4 regions of the Hafnia paralvei genome follow, and region 1 is predicted to be linked to each of the others. Evidence: predicted binding sites of a transcription regulator. Region 1 holds the regulator's gene; each other region holds the start of a gene.
What was found. Region 1 encodes PurR, which represses purine synthesis genes. Its sites were predicted from a motif close to CANGCAAACGTTTGCNTG; they were not measured.
Positions count from the first base shown of each region.

Region 2: purE (5-(carboxyamino)imidazole ribonucleotide mutase) is a predicted target of PurR. The motif match lies at 4,451-4,468, and genes of this name have one in related genera.
Region 3: K9N75_RS00170 (nucleobase:cation symporter-2 family protein) is a predicted target of PurR. The motif match lies at 5,924-5,941, and genes of this name have one in related genera.
Region 4: galS (HTH-type transcriptional regulator GalS) is a predicted target of PurR. The motif match lies at 2,809-2,826, and genes of this name have one in related genera.

Region 1 is NZ_CP083737.1:2,527,231-2,535,407, reverse strand. It holds gene cfa (cyclopropane fatty acyl phospholipid synthase) at 1-1,070, opposite strand, end outside; gene punC (purine nucleoside transporter PunC) at 1,390-2,616, opposite strand; gene punR (DNA-binding transcriptional activator PunR) at 2,757-3,665, shown strand; gene K9N75_RS12000 (ATP-binding cassette domain-containing protein) at 3,667-4,293, opposite strand; gene K9N75_RS11995 (ABC transporter permease) at 4,290-5,939, opposite strand; gene purR (HTH-type transcriptional repressor PurR) at 5,943-6,968, opposite strand; gene cydH (cytochrome bd-I oxidase subunit CydH) at 7,325-7,414, shown strand; gene sodB (superoxide dismutase [Fe]) at 7,506-8,084, opposite strand.
Region 2 is NZ_CP083737.1:1,242,419-1,250,595, reverse strand. It holds gene cysS (cysteine--tRNA ligase) at 15-1,400, opposite strand; gene ppiB (peptidylprolyl isomerase B) at 1,688-2,182, shown strand; gene K9N75_RS05685 (UDP-2,3-diacylglucosamine diphosphatase) at 2,193-2,918, shown strand; gene dnaC (replicative helicase loader DnaC) at 2,946-3,674, opposite strand; gene dnaT (primosomal protein DnaT) at 3,695-4,246, opposite strand; gene purE (5-(carboxyamino)imidazole ribonucleotide mutase) at 4,561-5,085, shown strand; gene purK (5-(carboxyamino)imidazole ribonucleotide synthase) at 5,082-6,152, shown strand; gene K9N75_RS05660 (sensor domain-containing diguanylate cyclase) at 6,204-7,622, opposite strand; gene ybbP (putative ABC transporter permease subunit YbbP) at 7,865-8,177, opposite strand, start outside.
Region 3 is NZ_CP083737.1:30,025-38,201, forward strand. It holds gene K9N75_RS00140 (LacI family DNA-binding transcriptional regulator) at 1-224, shown strand, start outside; gene tusA (sulfurtransferase TusA) at 225-476, opposite strand; gene K9N75_RS00150 (7-cyano-7-deazaguanine/7-aminomethyl-7-deazaguanine transporter) at 741-1,406, shown strand; gene K9N75_RS00155 (GNAT family N-acetyltransferase) at 1,477-1,935, shown strand; gene K9N75_RS00160 (DcrB family lipoprotein) at 2,030-2,605, shown strand; gene K9N75_RS00165 (AsmA family protein) at 2,647-4,323, opposite strand; gene K9N75_RS00170 (nucleobase:cation symporter-2 family protein) at 4,460-5,872, opposite strand; gene gltS (sodium/glutamate symporter) at 6,106-7,320, shown strand; gene recG (ATP-dependent DNA helicase RecG) at 7,375-8,177, opposite strand, start outside.
Region 4 is NZ_CP083737.1:1,613,973-1,622,149, forward strand. It holds gene K9N75_RS07620 (YbfB/YjiJ family MFS transporter) at 1-663, shown strand, start outside; gene folE (GTP cyclohydrolase I FolE) at 804-1,466, shown strand; gene yeiB (DUF418 domain-containing protein YeiB) at 1,553-2,764, shown strand; gene galS (HTH-type transcriptional regulator GalS) at 2,989-3,987, shown strand; gene mglB (galactose/glucose ABC transporter substrate-binding protein MglB) at 4,346-5,344, shown strand; gene mglA (galactose/methyl galactoside ABC transporter ATP-binding protein MglA) at 5,592-7,067, shown strand; gene mglC (galactose/methyl galactoside ABC transporter permease MglC) at 7,101-8,111, shown strand.

The sequences.
Region 1 (8,177 bases):
GCACCAGCGCAGGCATTCAGATAGTAGCTGAACATACGGAAGAAACGCTGAGAGTAGTTATGTTCCAGCTTTGGCCAATTTTGTACAAAACGTTCGTACCAAGCCATTAAGGTGCGGTCATAATCAGCGCCAATATTGTGCCAATCTTCCATGACGAATTTACCTTCACTTGTGGTAGCAATGTGCTTAATAGAAGGCAGGCAGCCATTAGGGAAAATATATTTATTGATCCAAGGATCAACGTTCATATTCGTTTCATTAGCACCAATGGTGTGCAAAAGGAAAAGACCATCAGGCTTTAAATTTCGGGCAACGACTTTGAAGTAGGTCTGGTAGTTTTTCGGTCCGACGTGCTCAAACATTCCCACTGAAACGATGCGATCATACTGCGAATCAAGATCGCGATAGTCCTGCAGTAGGATTTTTACATCTAAATCCTTGCAACGTTCCTGTGCTAATTTTTGCTGCTCCGCAGAAATAGTGACACCTTCGACCGACACGCCGTAGTGCTTAGCGGCATAAGCGGCAAGTCCTCCCCAGCCACAGCCAATATCTAACAGCGTCATACCCGGTTTTAACTGAAGTTTTTCACAGATAAGTTTTAGCTTGGCTTCTTGCGCCTGCTTAAGCGTGGTGGCGTCTTTCCAGTATCCACAGGAGTACTGCATGTAGGGATCGAGCATCAGGCTAAAAAGGTCATTGCCCAAATCGTAATGCTCTTTACCCACGATCCATGCACGCTTTTTAGATTGTAGATTTGTCAATCGAGCCGCCGCAACGCGCAACGTATCTTTAATATGATGGGGAAGCTGGTTTTCCAGTCCGGCACGTAGCACTTTCTGGAAGAAAATGTCTAATCGGTCGCATTCCCACCAACCATCCATATAGCTCTCACCAAGGCCCAGTGAACCCTCTTGCAATACACGTTTAAAGAAATGAGGATTCTTGACGCGAATATCAAAAGGGCGTGAACCATTTACCTCTATATCTGCCGATTGCAACATCTCACTGGCAATTCTGTACCACTGACTGTTTTGTACGCTCAGATCTTCTATACACGATGAACTCATAGTTTCTCCATGACCCATATTCTTCATATAACTCGACCTGCCAGAACGCATGGGCAATCTGTAGGCGCACGAGTACCAACGGCCAACCCGCGGTGTTTAAACCCGACTTAGAAAAATGGAAAACTGAGGAAACCCATGCGTTTAGCAGGGACTCATCCTTTAGAAAACGTGACGTGCTCCGCACGCCAGAAAAGTAAAAGTTACTCACTAGCAAAATAATTGTGAATGCAACTGTTGCAGTATAGGACGCAGCGGTGACAGACTCAAGTATGAATCTATACCGCTGGTCAATGGGTTAGCGTAAAGGAGACAAAAAATACTAGTGTTGAGAAACGTGCTTTTTGCTTGATTCTGTTGTAGTTAACTTATCTGCGCTGAGTTTTTTAGTGACGCTGTCACTTTTGAGCCAATAGCCGATCATGACCAAAATAACGGTTCCCGCCATAATAGCCGTAGTTGCTAATAGCGCAGATTCAACAAAGACCGATACTAGCAGGCTGGCAAGGAAACAGACGCCAAGCTGTAAGGTATTTTGCAGCGCGGCGGCTTTACCACTGTTTTCAGGAAATGGCGTTAGCGCATTCGCGACCACGATAGGATAAATAGCCCCGTTCGCCATCGCCATGATGCAGAAAGGGACAAGAATGGCGAACAGTCCTGGTGTACTAAACATCGCCATCACAAACATCGCAATCATGCACAGGCTATAAACAATCAGCAGTACAGGCAGCATCAGATTTCCACCGATGCGGCTAAGCAGCGCACGGCAGCCATAGCCACCGATTAAGAAAGCAATCGTCTGTGGCACATAGCTCAAACCAATATCGTTAGGACCATAGCCCATATCACCGAGAATGAACGGTGAACCGGTTAGCCAAGCAAAGAAACCCGCAGAGCAGGCAGCAAAAATCATTACGTTGCCAGAGAAGATATTTGAGCGCATCAACTGGAAGAAACTAATTTTTTTCTGCGTTTTATCTTCTGTTGGTTTACGGCGCGTATCTTTCAGCATCAACGTAGGGATCAGTAGGAGCAGTGAAATCCCGAACAATACGGCGAAAATGGCCTGCCACTCTAAATGATTTAGTAGCCATGCACCGAGTAATGGCGCTAAGGCTGGCGACAGTGCGACCAGCGGCATGATGGTGGCAAATACGCGGTTGGCGATGCCTTTGCTGTAACGGTCGATTACCAGCGCTTGCCAGGTCACCGCGGCAGAACATACACCGATAGCCTGTACGAAACGCAGAATCAGAAGCTCGACAGTTGTGTCTACCCAGATCATTCCCAAGCAGCCAAGGCTGAACAATGTCAGCCCCATCAGCAGGACGGGCTTACGACCAATACGGTCAGACAGAGGGCCCCAAACGAGCTGGGCAAAGGCAAAACCGGCTAAGAAAATACTTAAACTAGCGCTAATTGCGCCCGCAGACGCACCCAGATCCTGCTGCATGGCACCAAAAGCAGGAAGATACATATCGGTGGCCAGATATCCCAACATGCTCAAGCCGGCCAGATAGAACATAAAAAATGAGGAAGTTCGCATTATTTTGACTCGTTATATATTTGTTGCAGAGTGAAAGTGTGACGTGGGGAGTTTAGCGATCTCACTAATTACTTGTGAAACGCTAATATTTGCTATCATGAGTGAAAATTTTTGAAAGCAAGAAAGGTGAGGTAGCGCACATGTGGTCTGAATACTCATTAGAGGTTGTAGACGCGGTTGCTAGAACGGGGAGTTTCAGCGCCGCAGCACAAGAGCTGCACCGTGTGCCGTCTGCCGTGAGTTACACAGTACGTCAGTTGGAAACATGGTTAGCCGTTTCGCTGTTTGAACGACGCCATCGTGATGTGGAGTTAACCGAAGCAGGCGCATTTTTTGTAGAAGAAGCGCGTACTATTATCAAAAAAATGAATTCCACCCGTCGCCAGTGTCAGCAAGTCGCAAACGGCTGGCGTGGACAGCTAAATATCGCCGTCGATCGCATCGTTAACCCGCGTAGGAGTCGGCAGTTGGTCGTGGATTTTTATCGTCACTTTCCTGATATGGAATTAATGATCCATCCAGAAGTGTTTAACGGTGTGTGGGATGCCTTAGTTGCCGGACGGGTTGATGTGGCTATTGGCGCAACGCGTGCGGTGCCGGCCGGAGGACGTTTTTCATTTCGCGATATGGGTTTTTTGCATTGGCATTGCCTAGTCAGCCCAGAGCATCCGTTGGCGATGCTCGAAGGCGAACTGACGGATGATAAAATTCGTCCATTCCCTGCGCTGTGCATTGAGGATACGTCAATCAATCTGCCTAAGCGCGACACATGGCTACTTGATAACCAGCGCCGTTTAGTGGTGCCAGACTGGCAGTCTGCCTGCGATTGTCTGGAAAGCGGTCTTTGCGTGGGGCTGATGCCGGCTCATATGGCAGAGCCATTGGTCAGTGCGGGGAAATTACATATTTTGCAGTTGGCGCAGCCGTTTCCTGATAGCGCCTGCTGCGTCACCTGGGAGGATCATACTCGCTCACCGGCAATTGACTGGTTACTGGATTATCTGGGAGATACCGAAACCATGAATCAGGAATGGCTGAGCCCAGAGTAAACTACAGGCAAATCATTTGCCCATTTTCTGGCGCATCGTCTTCATCGTGTGTGACTAAAAGGGCGGCGATATTGGCCTGTTTTAACTCATCAAAGACCCAGCGACGAAAATGTTGGCGCAGTGTTTTATCGAGCTTAGAAAAAGGCTCGTCTAGCGCAACGACCGCAGGGCTAGATAATAGGGTGCGAAGCAGGCTGATTCTGGCGCGTTGCCCGCCGGAGAGTTCATTTGGAAAGCGGCGGGAAAACTCACTCATCTCAATCTTTGCTAAGGCTTGAGTCACCTGTGAGTGGCGTTCTGTCCGAGCAACATCATCAGGCAACGCGAATAACAGATTTTGCTCTACGTTGAGATGAGGAAATAATAAGTCATCTTGAAATAGCAGACCGACTTTGCGTTGATGGGCTGGAAGGTGTGTCACATCTTGCCCATTAATTTTCACTTTTCCTCGTCGTGAAATCGGAGCATGTGCATGTCCTGCAAGCGCTAACAGCAAGCTTGATTTTCCACACCCGCTCGGCCCCATTAGCGTAAGCGTTTCTCCGCCGGCCACACTCACGTTGAGTTCAGGCGTTAGCGGCACATCATGTAAATAGACTTGAAACTGTTCGAGAGTCAACGTGCTCATTGCTGCTTACTCCTTGAGAATGTGACGGGGATAAACAGTGCTAACCCGTAGCCGAGCAGTGGCAGAAAGGTTTGCCACAGAGCTGCAACGGCGGCCATGCGGCGATCGATTCCGCTGGCGTAGGCCACCGTTTCGGTCGCTAAAGTAGGGAAACGACCAGCCCCGAACCCCAGAGTCGGCAGATAAAGGCCGATACTGACAGCAAAGCCTAGGGCGACGGATATCGCCAGCGGTTTACTCAATAGTGGAATTTTAATATGCCAGAAGCACGACCACGGGGTTTTCCCTAGTGATTGGGCCGTATAAAGGAGTCTACGATCAAAAGCCTGCCATGTGCCGCTCAGACTGAGGAAGTAGTAAGGCGTAATAAACAGCGCATGGGCGAAAATCACGCTGGGCAGCAGGCCAATCACGTCGAACCAAGCCGCTAAATGTTGTAAACCAAAAATCAGACTGATTTGCGGTAGCAAAAGAGGTGTGAGTAGCAGCCATAATCCCGTGATTTTATGGCGTAAGAATTGCCATTCAAGAAAGCCTACACAGAGAATCAGACTACAGAGATTGGCGATGCCAGCGATGAGCAGGCTATTGATGATGGGGGTACCGAGTTGGCTTAGGCTGCTGAGCCAATAATCGAATGTCCATTGCAGTGGTAAGGCAGCAGGGAACGGCCATCGCCAAGCAATCGACCAGATAAACAAAACGCTATACGAACCCAGCGTCAGCAGTATGCCAACGATCCATAGAGGCCGTAGCGTCATATGACGTTTATAGCGTCTTTGACCGTGCGCGTTGCGGCAATAGCGCAGCCAGGCCCTTTCAATCATCAGCCAGAGGACAAAACTAAAAAGCGTGATCCCAAGCAGGAGCAACGTTCCGCTGGTCGCCAATACTTGATGCGTCAGTGCCGGATCGGTCATCCATTGCCAAATCTGTAGGGATAGCGTTGTGGGCTGCTGTGGTCCAAGTAAAATAGCGATATCCACCACGGATAAGCCAAATGCCAACACGCAGAAGACGGGCAACCGCAGGCCGCGCAGAATCTGTGGCACTAACAACAGCCACCAGACGCGAGTTGAAGGATAGCCTAGCGCCACACCTGACTGTATTTGTCGTCGAACATCAATACGTCCGGCGATATTCAGCGCCATTAAAAACAGGAAAGGCGTTTCTTTCACCGCTAATAGCAACGTCAATGAAAGTGCATAAGGATCGTTGATTATCAGCCAATCAGGTGGGCGAGAGTATCCGGTAAGCGTGGGGGAAATGACCCTTAGCAACCAGCCCGATGGGGACAACAGCAGGATCAATCCGGTCGCTAAAGCAATGTGCGGTATAGCGAGAATAGCAGTGGAGATAACCCGCGCGATATGACTATTCTGTCTGAGAATGACCTGCCCACATAACGCCAGAGCTAGCCATAGTGATATTAGCGTGGCGGCAAAACCACTGAATATGCTCAGCGTGATGGATTGCAATATACCTGGCCATTGTAGCAACAGGTGCCACGACGCAAGAAAATGGCTAAGGGAAAAAGTATCTGAAAGGGGTTGAAGCATAACCAGTAGCGCCGCCGCAATCGGCAGCGCACCAGCAAGTATCAGCACAAGAGGGAACAGCGCGAGACAGGAGCAGCCGTTCTTCATCGCTTAGCGGCGATAGTCCAGATAAGGGCCATCGGCTACTGAACGACGCTCTACCAATTTAGGGTGCACTTCGATAGTCTGAGAATCTTCGCGTTTGCTCACGATACGATCAAGCAGCATATCAAAGGCCATCGCACCTAGACGCTCTTTCGGCTGATGAATAGTGGTTAATGCCGGAGTGAAGTAACGTGCGTTACGTACGTTATCATACCCGATCACCGAAATATCTTGTGGGACGCGCAACCCCATTTCATCTGCGGCGCAGATGGCGCCCATGGCCATGATGTCTCCACCCACAAAAACGGCTGTCGGTCGATGCTTTTGCGAGAGGATTTGGTGCATAGCTTTGTATCCAGACTCGGGTTCAAAGTCACCTTCAACCATCCACTCATCGCGCGTTGGGATATTGGCCTCTTGTAGCGCTTTCAGGAAGCCCCGCAGGCGTCCACCGCCGGTATTGCGCGACAGCTGTCCGGTAATGGCACCAATGTCACGATGGCCGCGTTCAATCAAATAACGGCCCGCTAAATAGCCCCCTTCGAAGGCGTTATCTTGAATCGCATCGGTAAAGTCGCTGCGCTGCGTTCCCCAATCCATAACGACCATCGGAATATTGCGGTAGTCTTCTAGCGTCTGTAGTAGGTTCTCTGGATACTCAGAGCACATCACCAGCAGGCCATCAACACGCTTTTGTGCCAACATGGCGAGATAGGCTTTTTGCTTTTCTGGATTGTTATGCGAATTGCACAGAATTAGGGTATAGCCTTGGCTGTAGCAGGCGTTCTCTACGGCTTCGATGACCTCAGCAAAATAGGGCGCTTCACTGGAGGTGGCCAGTAAACCGATCGATTTAGTGTGGTTAACTTTCAGGCTACGGGCGACGGCACTGGGAGAATAGTGCAGCTCTTTAATTGCCTCCCATACCGCGGCTTTGGTCTCTTCGGCGACAAAGCGCGTTTTATTAATGACATGAGACACAGTCGTGGTGGAAACGCCCGCGCGTTTTGCCACATCTTTAATCGTTGCCATGAAACAGATGACTCCTAAGCTTATGTAATCAAAACATAGCTATTGTGTTAATCGTTTGCTTACGTACATCTAAAATTACACCGAATGAAAGCACATAAAATAAATGAATATGCAGAGACTTCGAGTGCCAGCCTATTCTTTTTCGTTATGAAAGCTGATACGTAGCAGTAAACCGTAAATTTTGGCCTATAAAATGCAAAAGGGGAAGTCAAAATTAGGGGATAAGAGAAAGAATAATAGAATGATTTTCTGCGTGTGATCTCATTTGATGTATGTAAAAATGATTTCACACACTTTCTGCAAGTGTTTATGTATAATAAAAATTGATCTGATAACGAAATGCGGGAGATGAGCACATGGAAACCGATCTGAAATATTCCCTAATGACGACGGTTGCTGCTTTGGCAGTTATTGTTATCTTTAGCTTTGTAGCAGCGCTGCACTGATTTAAAGACGTGTTGGAATCTTTAGTTATTAACATGACTAAAACAAAAGGCGGTCAATCGACCGCCTTTCTTATATACGTACGTTAAAAACTTATGCCAAGTTTTTAGCGACGAATTCCCAGTTTACCAGAGCCCAGAAGTTCTCCAGATATTTAGGACGCGCATTGCGGTAATCGATGTAGTAAGCGTGTTCCCAAACGTCCACGGTCAGCAGTGGTTTGTCGCCGCTGGTCAATGGGGTTGCTGCGTTTGAGGTATTAACGATAGCTAAAGAACCGTCCGCTTTTTTAACCAGCCACGTCCAGCCAGAACCAAAGTTACCCACGGCAGATTTAGTCAGTTCTTCTTTGAAGGCTTCGAAAGAACCAAAGGCTTTGTTAATGGCGTCTGCTACTGCGCCAGTAGGTGCGTTGCCGCCTTTTGGAGACAGGCAGTGCCAGTAGAAGGTATGGTTCCAAACCTGAGCGGCGTTGTTAAAGATACCGCCAGTAGAGGTCTTGATGATCTCTTCCAGTGATTTACCTTCAAACTCGGTGCCTTTGATCAGGTTGTTTAGGTTTACCACGTAGGTGTTGTGATGCTTACCGTAATGGTATTCCAGAGTTTCTGCGGAGATGTGCGGCTCGAGTGCGTTTTTTTCGTATGGTAATGTAGGTAATTCAAAAGACATTGCTCTCTCCTATTATTGATCTATTTTGCGATGAAACAGTTACACGCAAGTGTTTTATGTTTCACGCATCACACTAACGTTAACGTCAGTGTG
Region 2 (8,177 bases), 1.3 Mb from region 1:
CTAAACAGAATGCGTTATTTACGGCGCCACGTCGTGCCCTGTGGACCGTCTTCCAACACGATACCCAACGCATTCAACTGATCACGTGCGGAGTCAGCCATTGCCCAATCTTTAGCGGCCCGCGCATCGTTACGCTGTTTAATCAGCGCTTCGATCTGTGCAACTTCGCTATCATCAGCCTGAGCGCCGCCTTGCAGGAAAACTTCAGGATCTTGTTCCAACAAACCTAAGATTTTCGCCAATTTACGCAATTCAGCCGCCAGCGCATTGGCCTGAGCCATGTCTTCTGATTTTAGGCGATTCACTTCGCGTGCCAAATCAAACAGCGCCGAATAAGCTTCTGGCGTGTTGAAATCATCGTCCATCGCTTCACGGAAGCGAGCTTCAAACACGTCCCCACCCGCAGGTTCAGCCTGAGGATCGGTACCACGCAGCGCAGTATACAGACGCTCCAGCGCCGAACGTGCCTGCTTGAGGTTCTCTTCGCTGTAGTTCAATTGACTACGATAGTGACCAGACATCAGGAAATAACGTACCGTTTCAGCATCGTAGTGCTCTAACACATCGCGGATAGTGAAGAAGTTACCCAGCGATTTAGACATCTTTTCGCGGTCGATCATCACCATACCGGAGTGCATCCAGTAGTTCACATACGGGCCATCGTGAGCACAGCTCGACTGAGCAATTTCATTCTCATGATGTGGGAACATCAGGTCTGAACCGCCGCCGTGAATGTCAAAATGCGCGCCTAACTGCTTGCAGTTCATCGCAGAACACTCAATGTGCCAACCTGGGCGGCCAGGACCCCATGGAGATTCCCAGCTAGGTTCACCCGGCTTAGACATTTTCCACAGCACGAAATCCATCGGATTCCGTTTTACATCAGCAACCTCTACACGGGCTCCCGCTTGCAACTGCTCCAAATCCTGACGAGAAAGCAACCCGTAATCAGGATCGGTATCAACGGCAAACATCACGTCACCGTTGCTGGCGACGTATGCATGACCACGCGTAATCAGTTGTTCAACGATCTCAATAATCTCTGGGATATGGTGCGTCGCTCGTGGCTCAAGATCTGGACGCGCAATATTCAGAGAATCGAAATCTTTATGCATCTCTGCCAACATGCGTTCAGTCAGCTGATCGCAAGTCTCACCGTTTTCCAGCGCACGCTTGATGATCTTGTCATCCACGTCGGTCACGTTGCGCACATATTTAAGGTTGTAGCCTAAATAACGCAGATAACGCGCAACCACGTCAAAAGAAACAAAGGTACGCCCGTGACCAATGTGACACAAATCGTAAATGGTTACCCCACACACATACATACCGACTTCACCGGCGTGAATAGGTTTGAATTCCTCTTTCTGACGACTGAGTGTGTTAAAAATCTTTAGCATCGGGGTATCCGTGAGGTTTGACATAAAATATAGGTGTATTGAACCGCGAAGAAAGGCCGTTTGCAAGAATAACCCCTGTTTTCACCTGTTTGGTTGGCGATTTCTTGTGTTCTCTCTGGTTTTGGCTTTTCAGGGAATTTTGCAGGCTGGGGGCATTTTCCGTTATCGTAGTGACGTACCGCAAAGAAAGGCGAGCGGCTAACTGCGACAAAAGGATGTCAGCCCGCGGCGCATCGGCTACAATCGCTTTCTTTCGTCCTAAACATCAAAAAAACAGGATTATTGTTATGGTTACTTTCCACACCAACCACGGTGACATCGTCATCAAAACTTTTGACGACAAAGCACCGGCTACCGTTGCCAACTTCCTGGAATATTGCCGTGAAGGTTTCTACGACAACACTATTTTCCACCGTGTTATCAATAGTTTCATGATTCAGGGCGGCGGCTTTGAACCTGGCATGAAACAGAAAGAAACTAAAGCTCCGATCAAAAACGAAGCCAATAACGGTCTGAAAAACACACGTGGCACACTGGCGATGGCTCGTACCAACGATCCACATTCAGCCACAGCACAGTTCTTCATCAACGTGGTTGATAACGACTTCCTGAACTTCCGTTCAGAACGCCCAGACGGCTGGGGCTATGCCGTTTTCGCTGAAGTGGTTGAAGGCTTGGACGTTGTAGACAAAATCAAAGCGGTTTCTACTGGCCGTAGCGGCATGCACCAAGATGTTCCACGTGAAGACGTGATCATCAAAAGCGTCACTGTTAGCGAGTAATCGTTTTCTGATGCGCACGCTATTTATTGCAGATTTGCATCTTAGCGAACAGGAACCGGCGATCACCGCCGGTTTTCTTCGTTTTTTACAACGTGAAGCCTATCAGGCTGATGCGTTATATATTCTCGGCGATTTTTTCGAATACTGGATTGGCGACGACGATCCGCAGCCGCTGCATCGTGAAATCAGCTCTGCATTGCACGATCTTACCAATTCAGGCGTTCCCTGTTATTTCATCCACGGTAACCGTGACTTTCTGATTGGAAAGCGCTTCGCTCAAGAGTGCGGAATGACATTATTACCGCAGGAAAAACGGCTGTCGCTATATGAACACCCCATTCTTATTATGCACGGTGACACCCTGTGTACTGACGATGTGGATTACCAATGCTATCGTCGAAAAGTGAATAACCCGTTTATTCAAAAACTATTTTCGTGGTTGCCACTACGCACCCGCTTAAATATCGCGGCTAAAATGCGCGATCGCAGCCAGATGACCAACGATGGTAAGTCAGAGGCTATCATGGACGTCAATCAGCAGGCTGTTATAGAAGCGTTAGAGAGAAATCAGGCCGAGTGGCTGATTCATGGACATACACACCGCCCCGCAATTCACAACGTTGACATGCCAAACGGCAAGCTGGCGAAACGCGCGGTGTTGGGCGCATGGCATTATCAAGGGTCGATGATAAGCGTTACGCCCGAAGGCATTGAACTGATTGAATTTCCATTCTAAGCGCGCAGCGTGGCTACGCGCCTATGCTTAGTATTCGTTACCAACCACGCGGCTACGATAGCTTTCCCAATCGAAATTAACCCACAGGCTGTTGCCTAAACTCATTCGATCCATCACGCGTTCCCCCAACAGCGTATTCATGCTCTGAACATTCAGGTTAGAGAGCATACCGGTTGGGCGTTTAGATGAAGAGCGGCGATCGACAATTTGGTTGATAATCACTTTTTCATAGCGCGATTCAGTCTGTACCCCAATCTCATCAATCACCAACAAATCTACCGCGCTAAGATCTTCCAGCAAGCGTTCTTCAGTGGTGTCACTATTACCGCTGAATGTTCCTTTCATACTCGACATCAAATCCGCCACGGTAACAATCAACACCGATTTATTACGCAGAATCAGATCGTTGCCAATCGCAGCAGCCAAATGATTTTTTCCTGTGCCGGGTTTGCCAGAAAACACAAAGCTAGCAATATTGCCATCAAACTCTGCGGCATACTGGCGAGCACGTTCTAGCGCGATGCGTTGACCTTCACACTCGACTCGGTAATTATCGAACGAGCAGTTCATATGCAAAGGACGAATACCTGAGCGTTTAAAAACGCGCTGCATTTTCATCGCCTGATTTTCGCGTGAAATTGCTTCGGAGCGCTTACGCCCCTCTTCTTCCTGCCAAATACGCCACTCTTCAGCATTGGTGAACTTAGGTGAAACATGAGCAGGCATCATTTTTTTCAATCTCTGCATCAGGTTCATGCTAGCGGCATCTTTCATCATTAACCTCTAAAACCTTTAGGGATGGAATAGTCTTGTTCGCCTATGTCATTGATATCGCGTTTTGGCTGGCCACCGTTACTCATGCGATTTTGCTGTATGCTGCGCGCCAGTTTTTGCTGCCATTGCACATGGTGGAAGGCTTTCCCTTCCGCCTGCCAATAAGCCACAAAGGATGCTAACTCAGTGGGCGTGACAGGAGCGGTAAGGATACAGCCCCACATAGCCGCCATACGCAAAAAATCCGTATCTGGCTGCCAGCCGGGATACATCACAAATTTACCCAATGGTGTTGGAATATTGGCTGCCGTGGGAGCCACTGCTTCATCACTGAATAGACACTCCTCCAAAACGACGTCTGAGTTGGCCCGGCTAGCAGCCTCTTCAAAGGCTAACAGCTCGGCCATTCTTTCCGGCGTAACAGCGTAAAAAATCGGCATGTTGTTATCAAGCACGGTGATCACCCCGCGATCGCCAGATTTTAACGCCGTCTCCGGATCGCGGCTAAATGTGTCTAGGCTCGTAATTGAAGAGGCCAAAATTTTGACAGACATGTTTCTTTTTACTCTGATGAAGTGTGAACTGATGAAAGCGAGCAACGGTTCATACCGGCCGAATGCTTATTGACCGCAGACTTTTTAAGGTCTGGACTATGTGGCGGTATATTACCAGCCCATACAGTATAAATCAGTCTTATATCGAATGAGAGAGGGAATGAAACCTCACTCGGCTATCAAAATTGTTCCCATCGCCACGCTGACGCAACCGTTTTCGTCACCCAAAACACGTGATATACTTCGCACCTCTTTACCTGCTCAGTGAGTACTGAGTTGCCAAAGTCAGTAAGTTAAACAGGAGCTTGCCATCAATGCCAGCCAACGTTGTTCCGGCTAACCCGTCAGGGGCAAAAATTGCCATCGTTATGGGTTCCAAAAGCGATTGGGCCACCATGCAGTTTGCCGCCGAAGTTTTGACCCAGCTTGATGTTAAGTTCCATGTGGAGGTGGTTTCCGCGCACCGTACTCCCGATAAGCTATTTAGCTTTGCCGAGCAGGCATCCGAACAAGGTTTCGATGTGATTATCGCCGGTGCCGGTGGTGCGGCTCATCTACCGGGCATGCTTGCCGCTAAGACGTTGGTTCCCGTGCTTGGTGTTCCGGTACAAAGCGCAGCGCTAAGCGGCGTAGACAGTCTCTATTCCATCGTACAGATGCCGCGTGGAATTCCGGTGGGCACACTAGCGATTGGCAAAGCCGGTGCGGCAAATGCCGGTTTACTGGCCGCACAAATTCTAGCGCTGCATGATCCTATGCTAGCGCGCCGCATGGCGGCATGGCGTCAGGCACAAACCGACGAAGTACTGGCTCATCCTGACCCACGGGAGGAAGCATGAAACCCGTTTGCGTCTTAGGTAATGGACAGCTTGGACGAATGCTACGTCAGGCCGGTGAGCCGCTGGGTATCACCGTTTTCCCGGTGGGTCTAGATGTTGATCCTGAAGCGGTTCCTTGGCAGCAAGGCGTCATTACCGCAGAAATAGAGCGTTGGCCTGAAACGCCATTAACGCGTGAATTAGCTCGCCATAACGGTTTTGTGAACCGCGATATTTTCCCGCGTTTGGCCGACCGTTTAACGCAAAAGCAGCTGCTTGACGAGTTAACACTCGCGACGGCGCCGTGGCAGTTGTTGTCCAGCGCCGGTGAATGGCCGACCATATTCAGCAATATCGGTCAGTTTGCCATAGTGAAACGTCGTACCGGTGGCTATGACGGGCGAGGACAGTGGCGCATTCGTCCCGGCGATGAAGCACAGCTACCTGCCGATGCCTACGGCGAATGCATCGTCGAGCAAGGCATCAACTTCTCTGGAGAGGTTTCTCTGGTTGGCGCTCGCGCTCGCGATGGTCGCTGCGTATTTTATCCTCTGACACATAACCTGCATGAAGAGGGTATCTTACGTACCAGCGTTGCATTGCCACAGCCTAATCCACAGTTGCAGCAGCAAGCAGAGCTGATGCTCAGCGCGATCATGAACGCGCTTAATTACGTCGGCGTCATGGCCATGGAATGTTTCATTGTCGATGATAGCCTGTTGATTAACGAACTGGCTCCGCGAGTGCATAACAGTGGGCATTGGACACAAAATGGCGCATCAATCAGCCAGTTTGAGCTGCATCTGCGTGCCATTCTCGACTTACCGCTACCGACTCCCGTGGTCAGTACACCGTCAGTCATGATTAATCTGATCGGCACCGAACTGAACTATGACTGGTTAGCATGGCCACTCATCCACCTCCACTGGTACGACAAAGAGGTACGCGCGGGGCGTAAAGTTGGGCACCTTAACCTTAACGATCGCGATCCCGTGCTTCTTGCGGAAACATTACAAGCAATCTCGTCCCATCTCCCTAGCGAATATCAAAGCGGGCTAGTTTGGGCACAGGAGAAATTAGCATTCTAGGCACAAAAAAGCGGAGCCTTAGCGCTCCGCATTTTGCCAGTAATAAAATGATCAAACATGGGCAGGCTCTAGCGTCCCCTTATTTTTATCCCCCATGAGCTCAGAAGCTCTAGCGGAATATAACACCACGCGATCTCGCCCTTCCTGTTTAGCCTGATACATTGCCGCATCAGCATATGCGACACATTGTTCAGCGCCAAGTGCATTATCTGTCACGGTATAGACGCCAATGCTTATCGTGACTTTATCTGGGACATCTTGAGCAAATGGCGAATTCATGTGGTCGCTAATACTCATTCGGATCCTATCAGCTAAAAGCACAGCATCTGCCCGCCCAATACCATTCAACATGATAGAGAATTCCTCCCCACCAATACGCGCAGCAATATCGGTTTTACGAATTGAGTATTCTAATGTTTTAGCAACATATTGGATCACTCTGTCACCGGTCACATGGCCGTAGACGTCATTTACCCGTTTAAAGTGATCGATATCAGCAACCAGTAACGTTATCGGTTCTTGCTCTGAAACCGTCTTCATCCGCTGAATTAACACATCGTAGTAATAGCTGCGGTTGTATAACCGAGTCATGGGATCTCGAATAGAATTATTGTAAGAGATTTGATAATCGCGGCGTGCTTTTTGGTATAGCTTAAATATATCGAACAGAAACGCCAGCATAACAATAAAAGTCGCGAGCACCTCAAACAGATGAGCGCCGTACCAAGCTAAAGAAGCTAAATAGTTGCTGCCGCTAAGCAACAACGTACTACCAAGAAAAGCAATACAGCTCAGGCTTAAACTCGCCCAAAACCCACTTCTAGCACCCGCAAAAAAAATCACCGAAGAGGACGTAACACCCCATAAAACAACCAAGTATAACCCTATAGCACTGCTCCAAAAGTTATCATAGGTAAGATGTTTTTCATCTACGATGGATAATGCTAATACTTCACTGTGACTTGAAACAAAGTAAGCTAACAAAAATGAAAGCGAGGTTAAAAATAAACAGCAACCAACGACTAAATAAATATTAATAAAGGATTTATGACGAAGGCGATAAACCAATAATGAAAATAGAATCAATATTGCCATCGTCGCGCTACGGAATATGAAATAGATAGCCATATCATTGGCATTCGTTCCAAGCCCACCTTCAGTAAAAACAACACCTGGATAACTGAGAAGTTTACTAACCAGATAGATAGATGAAACACCATAAACAAATGCCAGAACTACCAGATATAAGTGATTTCGCTCAAAGTTAAACTTCATCAGCATGAACAACGCCAGCAACCCATGCAGAACCAGAATGACCGAGGTTGATACTGGAAATAGAGCCTCTAAAGCAGGCATTCGCAAATAGCCGTATTGTCGGAAAAAAATGAAAAGAGCGGTTAAAATCGCAAATGAAAAAATTGTAAACCGATTTATTTTTACAGACTCATTTTCTATGCCAACCCTATCCATACATAATATCCCTTTAATAAATCAGCAAACGCATCCATATCTTCACGTGCAATTCCTTAAAATTATAGTACGACTGAATTAGATGACATGCAATTATTTAGAATATAATCAATAATAACATTCAATAAATCAATTAAACACCTAAACTCATTCATTAAACAATATTAATTAAGTACATGAAGTAAATTTCTATAATAAAAATGAGCACCCGAGAAGGCATGCTCGTCACGATGAGTATTTAATTAACGCTTTAACAAGCGCGAACCTAAAAAACCTCCGCACAGAGAAAGCAAGATCGCGCCACTGATTGGAACCAAGAACCACATTAAATAGTTTGGTTCCCATGGAAAATCAAATACCTGCCGCTGTAACAGCCAAAGCGCGGCTTCAGCCCCCGCCGCCGCCGCAATACCGGAAACTAACCCGAGTAATGCAAACTCACTCCATAATGTGCGGCGTAATAAGCGCATACCAGCACCGAGCGTGCGATAAACCGTTAGCTCCTGACGCCGCTGCTGCATGCCGACCTGAACCTGCGCCATCAGCAACAATACA
Region 3 (8,177 bases), 2.2 Mb from region 1:
GTCTAGGTCTGAACTGGGGAAGTGATATTGGATTACTTGGCTTTGATGAGTTGGAATGGGCAGAGTTGGCTGGCGTTGGGATAACAACGCTTAAGCAGCCGACCTATCAGATCGGCTATGCTGCGTTAGAACTTTTGGTGAAGCGTATTCAAGGTGATGGTCAGCCTACCGTGGAGCAAAAGTATCCGGGTGAACTGATTGTACGTGGTTCAACATCACGCTAATCAGGAAGCGGAACCTTTACGCACCAGATAGCGATAGGGCGTTTGCTCAGTTTCTTGCGCAATCAATTGGTGATCCATAAAGCGGCAAAATCCCGGAATATCACGGGTGGTTGCTGGGTCATCTGCGATAATCAGCAGCGTTTGACCATCATCCATATGGCGCACAGTTTTACGCACCATCATTACAGGCTCAGGGCAACGAAGCCCAAGAGCATCCAGCGTTTTATCCGGATTAGCGAAAAGATCGGTCATGGTCGTTCTCTAAAGGCCGCGTTGTTAAACGATGAGCGCTACTCAATGTTAAAGATGCGCAATCGTATTAATAAAGGGCTGCGGCGTCGTGAAGTTTAAAACAGCCCTAGTTTACCTGTTGCGAAATAGTCTGCAATAGACGTGAACGTTTGCGTTAAAATTAACCATTGCGCATGAAAATTATCGCGGTATCATGCCTGCCGCATCTCGTATGCACTTATTTTTCTTGGGTTCCCTCACCCCAATCTCCAAAAAGGCTAAAATATGTTTGATTTTACTCCGCAACAGCGGATGAAAGCCCTTTGTTGGCTTTCGGTGTTTCATGTTCTGATCATTACTTCCAGTAACTATCTGGTGCAACTGCCGATCTCAATTTTCGGCTTCCACACCACGTGGGGCGCATTCACATTCCCGTTTATTTTCCTTGCGACTGACTTAACCGTCCGTGTATTTGGTGCGCCTTTGGCTCGCCGAATTATTCTGGCGGTGATGGCTCCTGCATTGCTGATTTCTTACTGCATATCGGCACTATTTTTCCAAGGAGAGTGGCAAGGTTTTGCTGCGCTGAGCTCATTTAATGTGATGGTTGCGCGTATCGCTGTTGCTAGCTTTATGGCCTATGTGCTGGGGCAAATTCTTGATGTGCACGTATTTAACCGTCTACGTCAGCGCAGTGCATGGTGGGTTGCACCAACGGCATCGACGCTATTTGGCAATATTAGTGACACGCTGGCGTTCTTCTTTATTGCTTTTTATCACAGTACCGATCCGTTCATGGCGGCCAATTGGGTAGAAATTGCATTGGTGGATTACACATTTAAGCTGCTGATCAGTTTAGTTTTCTTCTTGCCAATGTACGGTGTGATGCTCAACGTGGTACTGAAATATTTGTCTACGCATCGTTCTGAACCGCAACCACAGTTAAATTAATACCTTCTTACGATGCCGAGTACTTTTGCTCGGTATCGTATACTCTGATATCCCTGCCCCGGGGGATGTCATGCCCGCAATTACCGTCAAGCACTCCAACATTGAAGAGATTCATTTCCTCTATAGTTTGTTGCCAGAATTTTCCGCACTGCATAACCGACAAGACCTAATTAACCGACTGAATAATAAAGAAACTTGTGCTCTTGTTGCTTATAAAGAGGAAAAACCTGTCGGTTTTAAGTTGGGTTATGCTCTGAATGACACCACTTTCTATAGTTGGTTAGGCGGCGTGTTGCCTGACTATCGTCGTGACGGAATAGCCCAAGTCCTATTGCATACACAGGAAAATTGGGCTTTAAATCATGGGTATCAGTATATCGAAGTGAAAACGAGAAACTGTTTTCCCGCTATGCTGATTATGCTAATAAAAAATGGCTATCAATTAACTGCTTTGGAGCAGGCTGAGAATCTAGCCGACAACCGAGTACGACTGGTGAAATGCTTAACGCACGGAACCAATAATAAGTAGCGAAGCTACAATATGTTACTTGCATTTAATGCACTGATAAGGTGCGATACGTTTATTGGTCAATCGAGACGTTAGGACAATATAAGGAATTACCATGCGTAATTTAGTGAAGTTTGTGGGAGTGGGATTGTTAGTAGCAGGGCTTGCTGCCTGTGACGGTCAATCAACCGACAGCGCCAACTCTGCAGCTAAAGGCTCTACCTCGGCAGAAGCTAGCGTACCCGCGGGAGAAAATATTAGCCTACTTGACGGGAAAGTGACTTTTACTCTGCCAGCAGGGTTGACCGATCAGAGCGGTAAATTAGGCTCTCAGTCAAACAGTATGCACGTTTATGCGAATAAGAGTGGGCAGCAGGCAGTAATTGTAATTATGGCTCCGCTACCTTCTGACAGCCTGAGTACGCTGAGTGGGCGCTTGGTAGAGCAACAGAAAGCGCGCGATCCCAGCCTGAATGTGCTTTCTGATAAGAGTATTGAAGTCAGCGGGCAGCCAGCCCAAGAAGTGAATAGTGTGCAAACGGCGAAAGGCCAAGTCTCCTATTCCAGCATCGTACTGGCCAAAGCAGGCGATCAACTAATGACCATGCAGGTCGCCCTGCCAGGCGAAAATCAGCAAGAAGCAGCAAGTATCGCTAAAGGTGTAGTTAACACCTTGAAGATAAAAGAATAAATAGTTATGAAGCCCTCCCTTATGTAGGGAGGGCTAGCATATTAATTGACTACGCCATTCACCATTTTCTGTGTGAGCTGTTGTCCACTTGCGCTTTGCACATTCAACGTTGCGTTCACGCTTGGTTTCAGCGGTGCTTCACCGGTGAGTACGCCTTGCAGCTCTAACTGCATATTGACGTCCCCGCTTAACGGGAGAGCAGGCCAACCCCATTCAACCAATTGATTAGCTGGAACCGCTTGTCCCTTCAGATCCAGCGTTAGCTGACGTCCAGTCTGATTGAGCGACGCGCTAGCCTCCAGTATTCCCTTTTGTGACAGCGCGCTGAGTTCGCTCACGGCGATCTGCTGATCGTTGGCATTTAGCGTTATAGAAAGGCGTTGGAGATCAACTTTGTTGAAGGTTGCTCCGCTGGCGTTGAACGTTGCCTGTCCATCCCACAGGCCTAAAAGGCGATTGTGTACTAAGCGAATATTGCTGCCAAATCCATCAAGTGCGGTGATTTGGAAAGGGAATTCTGGATTAATATCAACAAGCAGGTTTCGGCTACCAGAAAATTTGGTCACTATGACATCGTTCAACCATGCTGGCAGTGGTGTCTGCCAAATCTCCCGCCAATTTTGAGGCAGAGTGTACTCCAAGCCCACAATGGTCATATCATCGATGGTTAAGCGTTTGTCATTGCGATGCCAATTGCCGCTTGCGCGCAGCAGGCTACCTTCCCAACGGGTACTTAACTGACGAATTGCAACGCCTGCGTTTGAGAGGTCGGCACTGAAGATAGGCTCAACAAAATGCACATTGCCCACCACAATGTCGTTAGCATTAAAGGCTATAGTGCCTTTTTCACTCTGCCAATCTCCTTTGCTCCATGTAATACCGTCCAGTTCGGCGTCTAGATCGCTGAGTGCCCAGCCAGCCCCTTCTAGTTTGGCATCGGTGACGCTAACTTTGCCGAAGGTCACTGTCGGCAGTTGCTCGAGTGGTGCAAAGAATGCGTCTATGGATTTATTGGTCTGCCAGTGAATATTACCTAGGCGCAGGTTATTGATCTGCCAACTGCCATCGGCTTTGCGCACGCCGTCGCTAGTCATCTGCCCCTGTGCGATATCAGCACCTGCTCTATTGATTGTCAGCAGACCTTGTTTGAAGCTGCCCTGTAGCAGTACATTTTGCGCTGGGACGTCATTAATCAATACCTTACCCGCACTGAACTGGAACTGATTATTATTGCCCAGAATCTGTCCTGCCGTTGGTTGCCAAGGTGAGATATAGCCATTCACCTGTGAGGCATTCAGTTTCTGCTGGGAATCATTTTGCTGTAACTGCATGTTAGCTAGGCGAAGGCTTTCAGCCTGAATCGGCAGTAAGGCTTTTGGTGGCGCTGAGAGAGACAGAGAACCATTTTCCAGCGTTACGCTGTCGAAATGTTTGGGGTCAGTGAACTGGCGTATGCCTAGCGACAAACTGACTTTCTCTGCACGCAAGAATGGTGGCTGACCGTCGGTGGCTAAGGTGACGTTATTTAATATCACCTCCGATGGTTCGCGGATATCGTGATGTATTTTTCCCAACGATAGACGGTACTGGGTGTTTTCGTTTACCCAAGCGCTGATCTGGCGCGCTCCCCATGTCGTTTGGGCTATGACATAAGCCACAATAACCAACGCTATGATGATAGCGAGCAGGGTTAATAGTATTTTTCCAATAAATTTCACGGCATTAGTCCTTCAGGCCAAAGGTACTTTAGTTTATGCCGTATTAAACCGGATGGCTCAAGGGATGAAATGTAAACAGCAATAAAAAAGGCCGAATGCAGATACATCCGACCTTTCCTTCACTGCTATGACGTCGCTAGTCTTCGTGCGGGAAAACGAGGTTTAGGACGATCGCGGTGATGCCGCCGGCAGCAATTCCAGAGGACAGCAGGGTTTTCATCCAATCAGGCGCAAATTGTAAGATCAGCGGCTGCTGAGAAACGCCAAGACCAACGGCCAGCGATAGCGCCATAATCATGATAGCGCGACGGTTAAGCGGCTCACGTGAGACGATACGCACCCCTGAAGCCGCAATAGTACCGAACATGACAATGGTTGCTCCGCCCAGTACAGGTTCAGGGATATGCTGAACGAAACCAGCTACTGCAGGGAATAGGCCTAGCACAATGAGCATCAGTGCAACCACAAAACCAACATAGCGGCTGGCGACGCCGGTGAGTTGAATGACGCCGTTGTTTTGACCAAAGCACGAGTTTGGAAAGGTGTTAAATACCGCAGATAGCATCGAGTTCAGGCCGTTAGCTAATACACCGCCTTTGAGACGTTTCATATACAGTGGGCCAGATACGGGTTGCTCGGACACATCTGAGGTGGCAGTGATATCACCAATGGTTTCCAGTGAGGTAACCATAAAGACCAACATCAGGGGAATCAACAGATTCCAATCAATGCCCAATCCATAATACAGCGGTGTTGGCACCATCAGCAGCGAAGTGGTTTTTTCCATATTGCCAGTGTCTGGCAGCATACCTGTCGCCCACGCCAGTGCGTAGCCCACGGCCATTGCAATCACCAGCGAAGAAACGCGCAGATAAGGATTTCGTTGGCGGTTAAGCAAAATAATGACAACCAGTACGGAACCTGCCAGCATCAAGTTACTCGGCGCCCCGAAGGTGTGATCGTTCATCGCCCCGTATCCACCACCGATGGAAACTAGCCCTACCTGAATTAACGATAGACCAATGATCATCACGACCACACCGGAAACCAGCGGCGTGATGATGCGGCGTGCCAAATGCAGGAAGCGAGACAGAATGATTTCGGTGCAGGACGCTAACATTAGCGTACCAAACAGCGTTGCCATCATGGTTGGAATATCGGCACCACCATTTTTTAAAGCCATGCCTCCCATAATCAGCGGGCTAACAAAGTTAAAGCTGGTGCCCTGAATCGATAGTAGACCTGAACCAACAGGTCCCCAGGTTTTAATTTGCAGAATGGATGCTAAACCCGATGCAAACAGAGACATGCTGATAATGTGCTGAGTATCTTGTGCTGGTAATCCTAAAGCCTGACAAATCAGTAAGGCGGGAGTAATAACGGCGACAAACATTGCCAGCAGATGTTGGCACGCAGCAAAAAGGGTTTGTGGAAGAGGTGGACGATCTTCGAGACGATAAATTAGCTCACTTTTGACAGGCGCTGTGGTGGTAGCAGGCTTCGCCGTTGAAGAGTGAACTTGGTCGAACTCAGTGGATGGCGTGGTCATAATCCATATTCCGGAAGCAACAATGCACGCATTTTAATGATAGCGGTCACAAAAGCAATCGGTTGCGTGTAAAGTTACCTAAAAATAGGGACACTTTTACATCGCATTTTTTGCTAAAGAAACTTGCCCTAACGTTAGGTTTTGCTTTCTAATTAATCGCTTATCATTTTTTTATAACGGTGAGAAAACTATAACTATTTGAAATTAAAATAATTATTACATGGAGTGATCAAATGATTCATCTGGACGTTTACGGTACGCTTGTCGCGGCGACCCTGGTGCTACTTCTTGGGCGCCAAATGGTACAGAAAATCCCCTTCTTAACGAAATATACTATCCCAGAACCTGTTGCCGGTGGTTTGCTGGTCGCTCTGGGGTTTCTCTTGTTAAAACAGACCATGGGCTTTGAGGTCAGTTTTGACATGTCGCTTAAAGACCCTTTAATGCTGGCATTCTTTGCCACGATTGGTCTTAACGCTAATCTGGCGAGTCTCAGAAAAGGTGGCAAGGCGCTTAGTATTTTCATTTTTGTCGTTGTGGGATTGCTACTGGTACAAAACGCGATTGGTATCGGTATGGCTAAAATGTTGGGGCTCGACCCGTTGATGGGACTATTAGCTGGGTCAATCACGCTATCCGGCGGTCATGGTACCGGTGCGGCATGGAGTAAGGTCTTCAGTGAGCGCTACGGATTTGAAAATGCGACAGAAGTAGCGATGGCCTGTGCGACTTTCGGATTGGTTCTGGGGGGATTAATTGGCGGTCCAGTGGCCCGCTATTTGGTTAAACACTCTTCAACGCCGAACGGCACGCCTGATGATACTGAGGTTCCAACAGCGTTTGAGAAGCCATACAGTGGCCGCATGATCACTTCGCTGGTATTAATTGAAACGCTGGCAATGATCGCCATTTGCTTAACCGCTGGTCATTTTATTGCCGACTTCCTGCGGGGCACCTCGTTTGAGCTTCCAACGTTTGTATGTGTGCTGTTTGTCGGGGTGGTGTTGAGCAACACCATGCATGCGATTGGTTTCTATCGCGTGTTTGAACGTGCGGTATCGGTGTTGGGGAACGTGAGTCTATCTCTGTTCTTGGCGATGGCGCTGATGAGTTTGAAGCTATGGGAACTGGCCTCACTGGCGTTGCCTATGCTGGCAATTTTGCTAGCGCAGACGCTGGTTATGGCGCTGTACGCGATTTTTGTCACTTACCGCGTTATGGGCAAAAATTACGATGCGGCGGTATTGGCTGCAGGGCATTGTGGTTTTGGATTAGGCGCAACACCAACTGCTATTGCCAATATGCAGGCAATTACCGATCGCTTTGGTCCCTCGCATTTGGCCTTCTTGGTGGTGCCGATGGTGGGAGCATTCTTTATCGATATCGTTAACGCGATAGTGATTAAGCTATACCTAATGCTGCCGGTGTTTCCTGCGGTGATGGGGTAATTTAGGTTTATCCCTCTATCTTCTCTCATGGCGGAGAAATAGAGGGATGCCTCTTTAAGCGTTGGTGTAGCGGCTACGCTCTGGCAACCAGCGCTCAATCAGCGCCTGCGCATGTTTGGGATAGTTTTGATGTATATGGCGTGCGATACGCTGTACTTCTGGGATCAATGCTTGGTCGCGTAGCAAATCTGCGACTTTGAATTCCGCGCTACCAGTCTGCTTAGTACCGAGTAGTTCACCAGGCCCGCGTATTTCCAAATCTCTCTGAGCAATCACAAAACCATCGTTGCTATCGCGCAGTACCTGTAAACGCTTTTGTGCCGTTTGGCTAAGCGGTGTTTTATATAGGAGTACGCAGTGAGAGGCTACCGCACCACGGCCTACACGACCGCGCAACTGATGCAACTGAGCCAAGCCTAAGCGCTCAGGGTTTTCGATGATCATTAGGCTCGCGTTAGGCACGTCCACGCCGACTTCTATAACCGTAGTGGCAACAAGAAGCTGAGTTTCGCCAGCCTTGAATGCACGCATCACTTCTTGTTTTTCTGCTGCCTTCATGCGGCCATGAACCAGCGCGACTTTGATTTCGGGCAGTAGCAGTTTGAGTTCTTCTGCTGTGGCTTCTGCCGCTTGAGCTTCTAACATCTCTGACTCTTCAATCAGAGTGCATACCCAATATGCCTGTCGCCCTTCTTTAAGGCAGGCATTTTTGACGCGCTCAATGATGTCAGTGCGACGTGAGTCTGGAATAGCCACGGTAGTTACCGGCGTTCTTCCCGGTGGAAGTTCATCAATGACAGACGTATCAAGATCGGCATAGGCAGTCATCGCCAACGTTCGTGGAATGGGCGTGGCGG
Region 4 (8,177 bases), 910 kb from region 1:
TTGGCTCTGGTGCTGATCGCTGCGGTGGCGCGTTTTCTGCCTAAAGCGGGAGAGCTACATCGCCCCGATGTGCCCGCTGAGCCACTGGTGTTAACGCCCGCACTGAAACGCTTGGTCTGGAGCTATAGTTTGGCCGGGTTTGGTTATATTTTGCCTGCCACTTTTTTATCGCAGATGGCACATGCGCGTTTTCCTGCGAGCCTGTTTGCCCAGTTTGTCTGGCCGGTATTTGGTTTTTCGGCGGTCGTAGGGATTGGCTTGGGTATCCTGACGCGTCGCTGGCTATTGACCCAGCAGCGTTTGGCGATCGTGCTGTGGATCCAGGCGCTCGGTATCGTATTCAGCGAGACCGTTCCCGGCGTGAGTGGCTTGGTTCTCGGGGCGCTGCTCACCGGCGGTGGTTTTCTGTGTGTGGTACAACTTTCACTGCAATATGGGCGTGAACTGGCGCCGGCGCATATTCGCTACATGGCGGGATTACTCACGACAGGCTATGCGGTGGGGCAGCTCGTTGGTCCAATGCTGTCCGCATTATCAACATCGCTCACGCATCGCTTAGAGCCAGCATTATATATTGCTGCAATAGGTTTAATCGTTGCTGGAGGTTTGGTTTTCCGCGTGCAACCCGCGCTCAGTGCGAAAACAGAGCGGGTCGAGTCTTAACTAAATGACAGTTTTTCATGTAGTCCTGAAAGAGTATCACTGGATAAAGCTTTCACTCTCCACTAAAGTGTTGGCAAAATTCTGAACTTGATCTACATCACGTAGTGCTCAGAATTAAGATCACCTGCAGGAGAAAATTGATGTCATTGCTAAGCAAAGAAGCAGCTCAGGTTCATGCGGCGTTAGAAGCTCGTGGTCTGGAGACCCCGCTACGGGGCGAAGTGTTAGATCGTGAAACGCGCAAGCAGCGTATCAAAGAGCACATGACGGAAATCATGCAGTTGCTCAATCTGGATTTAACGGACGACAGTTTGGCAGAGACGCCACATCGTATTGCAAAAATGTACGTAGATGAGATTTTCTCCGGCCTCGATTATGCGAATTTCCCGAAGATTACCGTTATCGAAAATAAGATGAAAGTGGATGAAATGGTCACGGTGCGTGATATCACACTGACCAGTACCTGCGAACACCACTTTGTGACTATTGATGGTAAGGCTACCGTGGCGTATATCCCGAAAGATTGCGTTATTGGTCTGTCCAAAATCAATCGTATCGTCCAGTTTTTCGCTCAACGCCCACAGGTACAAGAGCGTTTAACTCAGCAGATTCTGGTTGCCTTGCAAACGCTGTTGGGTACCAATAATGTTGCGGTATCAATTGATGCAACGCATTATTGTGTGAAAGCTCGTGGAGTCAGAGATGCGACTAGCGCGACAACCACGACATCGCTAGGTGGACTGTTTAAGTCCAGCCAGAACACGCGTCAGGAATTTTTGCGTGCGGTACGTCATCACGGGTAAATGAATCCGTGACCCGAAGTGATACAGCGCCGGCCATGTGCCGGCGTTTTTGTCTGAGATGAACACTCTTTATAGGGATCGCCGCTATGTTGCAGCGTTTGCAAGCCTCTGAGCCCGATGCGGTGGTGAAACCTACGCAGCTTAAATCGCGTATTGGCACGCTAGATTTTGCGCGTGGGTTGGCGATTCTTTTTATTCTTTTGATGAATATCACCGGCTTTGGTTTACCGAAGGCCGCTTATCTCAACCCAGCCTATAACGGATTACCTGACGGTGCAGACACCTTAACGTGGGGCATATTGCACATTTTTGTGCAGGGCAAATTTTTAGCTATGTTTGCGTTTCTGTTCGGCGCGGGGCTACAGCTGCTGATGCCGAAAGGAAAACAATGGCTGCGAGCTCGTTTATCTTGGCTGGTTTTGTTTGGCTTAGTTCATGCCATTTTCTTTTGGGATGGCGATATTTTGCTTGCTTACGGGCTCATTGGTTTAATCAGTTGGCGCATGATCCGTGATGCGGGTTCCACATTGCAGTTGTTGCGTACGGGTTTGGTGTTGTATGCCATAGGGCTAGGATTATTGCTGTTGCTTGGGCTAGTTGCCGGACCTGAGCCGAGCTCATTTTGGCTGCCCGGCTACGCGGCGATTCAATATGAAGAGATTTGGAAAGTTCACGGCGGATGGGAAGCTTGGCGTAATCGCAGTGACTTGCTTAGCGCAAACCTAATGGCGTTAGCGGTGCAATATGGTTGGCAGCTTGCCGGTCTGATGTTAACGGGCGCAGCATTGATGCGCAGTGGTTGGTTGAGCGGTAATTTCAGTCAGCGGCATTATCGCCGCATGGCATTGTGGTCACTGCTGGTGGGGTTATGTATTCAAATCCCCACAACGCTGGCGCAGTGGCTTAATGATTGGGAATATCATGTTAGTGGCTATTTGCTTCAGGTCCCCAGTGAACTTGCGGCGCCACTGATGATGATAGGCTATGTATCGCTGATTTATGGATTTTGGCCGCAACTCTCTCGTTTGAAAATGGCCTATGCTCTGCGTCAGGTCGGACGTATGGCACTGAGTAACTATCTGCTACAAACCTTGTTGTGTACCACATTGTTTTATCACCTTGGGATGTTCAATCAGTGGTCGAGAAGTACATTGCTCTGGGTGGTGCCTGCAGTATGGCTAATTAATATTCTGTTCTCGCTATTCTGGCTAAGTCATTTCAAACAAGGGCCGGTTGAATGGCTGTGGCGCAAGCTTACCGTGCTGGGCTCACGCTCTGTTCAGCAAAATAACCTTTAGAGATACCTCAAAAAGCGTGGCACACAGGAAAGGTTAATGAAATGTATGAAAACGTTTTCTTTCCTGTGACATATTTCACGCAGCGATGATGAAAAACTGAGTAGCATAGCGCTGTCACACTATGTGCGTGCTTTCGACTCAGGGATCTCTATGAACGCTATTCTTCGTCCTGCACCATTCTGTTTTGCTTTTCTCTTTTCTCTTTTCCGCAACGAGCGTCAGGCATGATTACTATTCGTGACGTTGCGCGGCTGGCCGGAGTATCGGTCGCGACGGTTTCGCGTGTCTTGAATAATACGGCCATCACGACGGCTGAAACCAAAGCGGTTGTGCAGAGTGCGGTGGCCGAGTTGGGCTATCGGCCGAATGCCAATGCTCAGGCGTTAGCAACCCAGAGCAGCGATATGCTCGGTGTTGTGGTGATGGATGTCTCTGATCCGTTTTTTGGCGCGTTAGTCAAAGGTGTGGATGAGGTCGCGCAGCGCGAGCGTAAAAACTTGCTGATTGCTAACAGCTATCACGATGCTGACAAAGAGCGTAAGGCCATAGAAATGCTGATCCGCCAACGGTGCAATGCATTGATTGTCCACGCGAAAATGTTGTCTGATGAAGAGCTCGTGGCCTTTATGCATCAGGTGCCGGGTATGGTGCTGATTAATCGGATTGTGCCAGGCTATGAGCACCGCTGTGTAGGGCTCAACAATCAGGCCGGTGGACAAATGGCGACTCAACTGTTGCTGGATAAAGGCCATCGTCGCATCGGTTTTTTAGGTTCTAATCATGATATTGAAGATCAAAGAATGCGGAAGAAGGGCTATGAAATAGCTCTACATTCCGCGGGAATTGAGGGTAGCAAAGCGTGGTATGCCTATGCTTCGCCCGATTTACAGGGCGGAGAAGCGGCGATGGTTGAGTTGTTGGGGCGCAACCAGCAGCTCAGCGCGGTTTTTGCCTATAACGACGCTATGGCCGCTGGCGCATTGGCGGTGCTGAAAGAAAACGGCATCTCCATCCCCGAGCAGTTCTCTATCATCGGATTTGATGATATTCCTATCGCGCGTTACACCAGCCCCAAATTGACTACGATACGCTATCCTATTGTTTCTATGGCAACTTTGGCAACTGAGCTGGCGCTGAAATCCGTGCACCAAACGCCACTTTCCCCTGAAGGGCACTGTTTTATGCCGACGCTGGTACAACGTTGGAGCGTGGGTTCTCGATAATTGTGGCATAGCTCACTTTGTCAGCAGATTGCACCATGTAACCGTTTTCAATCTGTGAGTTCATTCACAGATAATTAACATAATCGTGTCTATTCTTGTGGCGTTTTCACTGTCACAGAGACCTGCCATACGTGTAAACCGCCCTAATGCTCTAGGTTTTTCGGGCGTCAAACCTAGTGCGTGAGGATTATTCTAAATGTAAAAAATATGTTTTGTTTTTAGGTTCGCGTGGGGATCTGTTTTATTGCCGCAGCGACAGTGGAACCGAAAAAGAAATGATAAAGAAGCGATAACCCAAAGGGCGTCTGAAAAATCGGACATCCGTGCTGAATTACCCTACATCCAATCGGAGCTTCACATGAATAAGAAGACGTTTACCTTAGCAACTTTGGCGGCCAGCATGATGTTTGGCGTCGCGGCACAGGCAGCAACCACCAATCTTGGTGTGACGATCTATAAGTATGACGACAACTTTATGTCCGTGGTACGTAAGGCGCTGGAAAACGATGCTAAGGCCGATCCTAGCGTTAAATTGCTGATGAATGACTCACAAAATGATCAGTCAAAACAAAACGATCAGGTTGACGTCTTGATGGCTCGCGGCGTGAAGGGGCTTGCGATTAACCTTGTTGACCCAGCCGCTGCACCAACGATTATTGATAAAGCTCGAGCCAACGATGTTCCGGTCGTTTTCTTCAACAAAGAACCTTCTCGCAAGGCATTGGATAGCTACGATAAAGCTTACTACGTTGGGACTGACTCCAAAGAGTCCGGCATCATTCAGGGTGAGCTGATTGCTAAACATTGGAAGGCCAATCCAAACTGGGATTTGAATAAAGACGGTGAAATCCAATTCGTATTGCTCAAAGGTGAACCGGGTCATCCAGATGCCGAAGCACGTACCACTTACGTGGTGAAAAGCCTTAACGACAAAGGTATTAAAACTCAACAGCTGCAGCTAGATACGGCGATGTGGGATACGGCACAAGCCAAAGATAAAATGGACGCATGGTTATCGGGTCCAAACGCAAACAAAATTGAAGTGGTTATCGCCAATAACGATGCGATGGCAATGGGCGCGGTTGAAGCTCTGAAAGCGCATAACAAAACCAATATTCCGGTATTTGGCGTGGATGCGTTGCCAGAAGCGCTGGCGCTGGTTAAGTCAGGTGCCATGGCGGGGACCGTATTGAACGATGCGAATAACCAGGCTAAAGCGACCTTTGATTTGACCAAAAATCTGGCTGAAGGAAAACCGGCAGGCGAAGGCACTCACTGGAAAATCGACAATAAAATTGTTCGCGTTCCGTATGTCGGTGTCGATCAGGATAATCTGGCCCAGTTTATTAAGAAATAATCGTCGACCAAGCATTTATAACAATAACCTACTAGTCCGATATTAACGGATGGTTCGTACAACGGCAGGGTTTATTTCGACCCTGCCGTTGTTTAACTGCCTAATTGAGTTGGGCTGAGAATTCGTGTTTATTCAGGTGGGCGTTATGCCAGAGAACTCTTTTACAGATAGCTCGTTGACGAAAGCCCCTGTTTCCGAACAAATAACATCGGCGCCAGATCATCACGATGCAACTTATTTGCTGGAAATGGATAATATCAATAAGTCATTCCCCGGCGTAAAAGCGCTGGATAATGTCAATCTTCGTGTGCGACCACACTCTATTCACGCCTTGATGGGTGAGAATGGGGCAGGGAAATCCACGCTGTTAAAATGTTTGTTTGGTATTTACCAGAAGGATTCCGGAAGTATTATTTTTCAGGGAAAAGAGATTAATTTTAAGAGTGCTAAAGAAGCATTGGAACACGGTGTTTCTATGGTGCATCAAGAACTTAATTTAGTGCTTCAGCGTAGCGTCATGGATAACATGTGGCTCGGACGTTATCCCATGAAAGGTATCTTTGTCGATCAGGACAAAATGTATCACGATACTAAAGCGATATTCGACGAACTGGAAATTGATATCGATCCGCGTGAGAAAGTCGCTGGCTTGTCTGTATCTCAAATGCAGATGATCGAGATTGCCAAGGCATTTTCTTACAACGCTAAAATAGTCATTATGGATGAGCCTACGTCCTCTTTGACTGAAAAAGAAGTCAATCATCTGTTCACGATTATTCGTAAGCTAAAAGATCGTGGCTGCGGAATTGTGTATATCTCCCATAAAATGGAAGAAATATTTAAGCTGTGCGATGAGATTACCATTCTGCGCGATGGACAATGGATTGCTACCCAAACATTGGATGGCATGAATATGGACCAAATTATCTCAATGATGGTTGGCCGCTCGCTGACCCAGCGTTTCCCCGATCGTGTTAATACGCCGGGGCCGGTAATCCTTGAGGTGAGAGAGTTAACGTCGCTACGTCAGCCTTCTATCCGCGATGTTTCCTTTGATTTACATGAAGGTGAAATATTAGGCATTGCTGGGCTGGTGGGCGCAAAACGCACCGATATTGTTGAGACACTGTTTGGTATTCGAGAAAAGGTCAAAGGTACGATCCGCCTGCGTGGTAAAGCGATTAATAACCATAGCGCGAACGAAGCTATCAACCATGGTTTTGCATTGGTCACCGAAGAACGTCGTTCAACGGGCATTTATGCCTATTTGGATATAGGCTTTAACTCGCTGATTTCTAATATTCGGAAATACAAAAATAAGGTTGGCCTGCTGGATAATCGCCGTATGAAAAGTGATACCCAATGGGTTATCGATTCTATGCGGGTGAAAACACCGGGTCATCACACTTCAATAGGGTCACTGTCTGGGGGAAATCAGCAAAAAGTAATTATTGGCCGCTGGTTGCTTACTCAGCCTGAGATCCTGATGCTGGATGAACCAACGCGTGGCATCGACGTTGGGGCAAAATTTGAAATTTACCAACTGATGACCGAGCTGGCGAAAAAAGGTAAGGGCATCATTATTATTTCATCTGAAATGCCTGAATTATTAGGAATAACCGATCGCATATTAGTGATGAGCAATGGTCAGGTTGCCGGTATCGTTGATACAAAAAGAACCTCTCAGAATGAAATTCTGCGTCTGGCCTCTTTGCATCTGTAATGCAGCTTCTGTCGTATTTTAAGGGTTCCGAATATGAGCGTATTGAATAAAAAAAGCCTGTTTACTTATTTCAAAGAAGGCGGGATTTACGTTGTTTTGTTGGTGCTATTGGCCATTATTATTTTTCAGGATCCAACGTTTTTAAGCCTCATGAACCTGAGTAACATTCTTACTCAGTCTTCCGTGCGCATCATTATCGCACTAGGCGTTGCAGGGCTGATTGTGACCCAAGGGACAGACTTGTCCGCTGGTCGTCAGGTCGGATTGACGGCAGTTATCGCTGCGACGCTGTTACAGTCGATGGATAACGTTAATAAGGTATTTCCAAATATTGATACTGTGCCGATTCCGGTCGTGATTCTGATCGTGTGCGCCGTCGGTGCGGTGATTGGTTTGGTTAACGGTTTAATCATTGCTTATCTCAACGTGACGCCATTTATTACGACGTTGGGCACCATGATTATTGTATACGGCATAAACTCGCTGTATTACGACTACGTGGGAGCTTCTCCGGTAGCAGGATTTGCGCCTAACTTCTCTAATTTTGCGCAGGGGTTTCTACGCTTCGGTGATTTCAAACTTTCGTATATTACGTTCTATGCACTGATTGCCGTCGTATTTGTCTGGATCTTGTGGAATAAAACCCGCTTCGGTAAAAACATTTTTGCTATCGGGGGGAATCCAGAAGCCGCAAAAGTATCTGGCGTGAATGTGCCGCTAAATCTGATTATGGTTTATGCCTTGTCAGGTGTCTTTTACGCGTTTGGTGGGATGCTTGAAGCAGGGCGTATCGGGAGTGCTACAAATAACCTAGGCTTTATGTATGAGCTTGATGCTATCGCTGCCTGCGTGGTGGGCGGCGTATCGTTTAGCGGCGGTGTTGGTACGGTTATCGGCGTTGTGACGGGGGTTATCATCTTTACCGTTATCAACTACGGCTTAACCTATATCGGTGTGAATCCGTACTGGCAATACATTATCAAAGGCGCAATTATTATTTTCGCCGTAGCGCTTGATTCCCTCAAGTACGCGAAGAAGAAATAGTCTATCTGTAGTAAAAAGCCGGGCGAAAGTTTAATGCCGGTCACTTAAGCATGGTTTTAGGGCTAG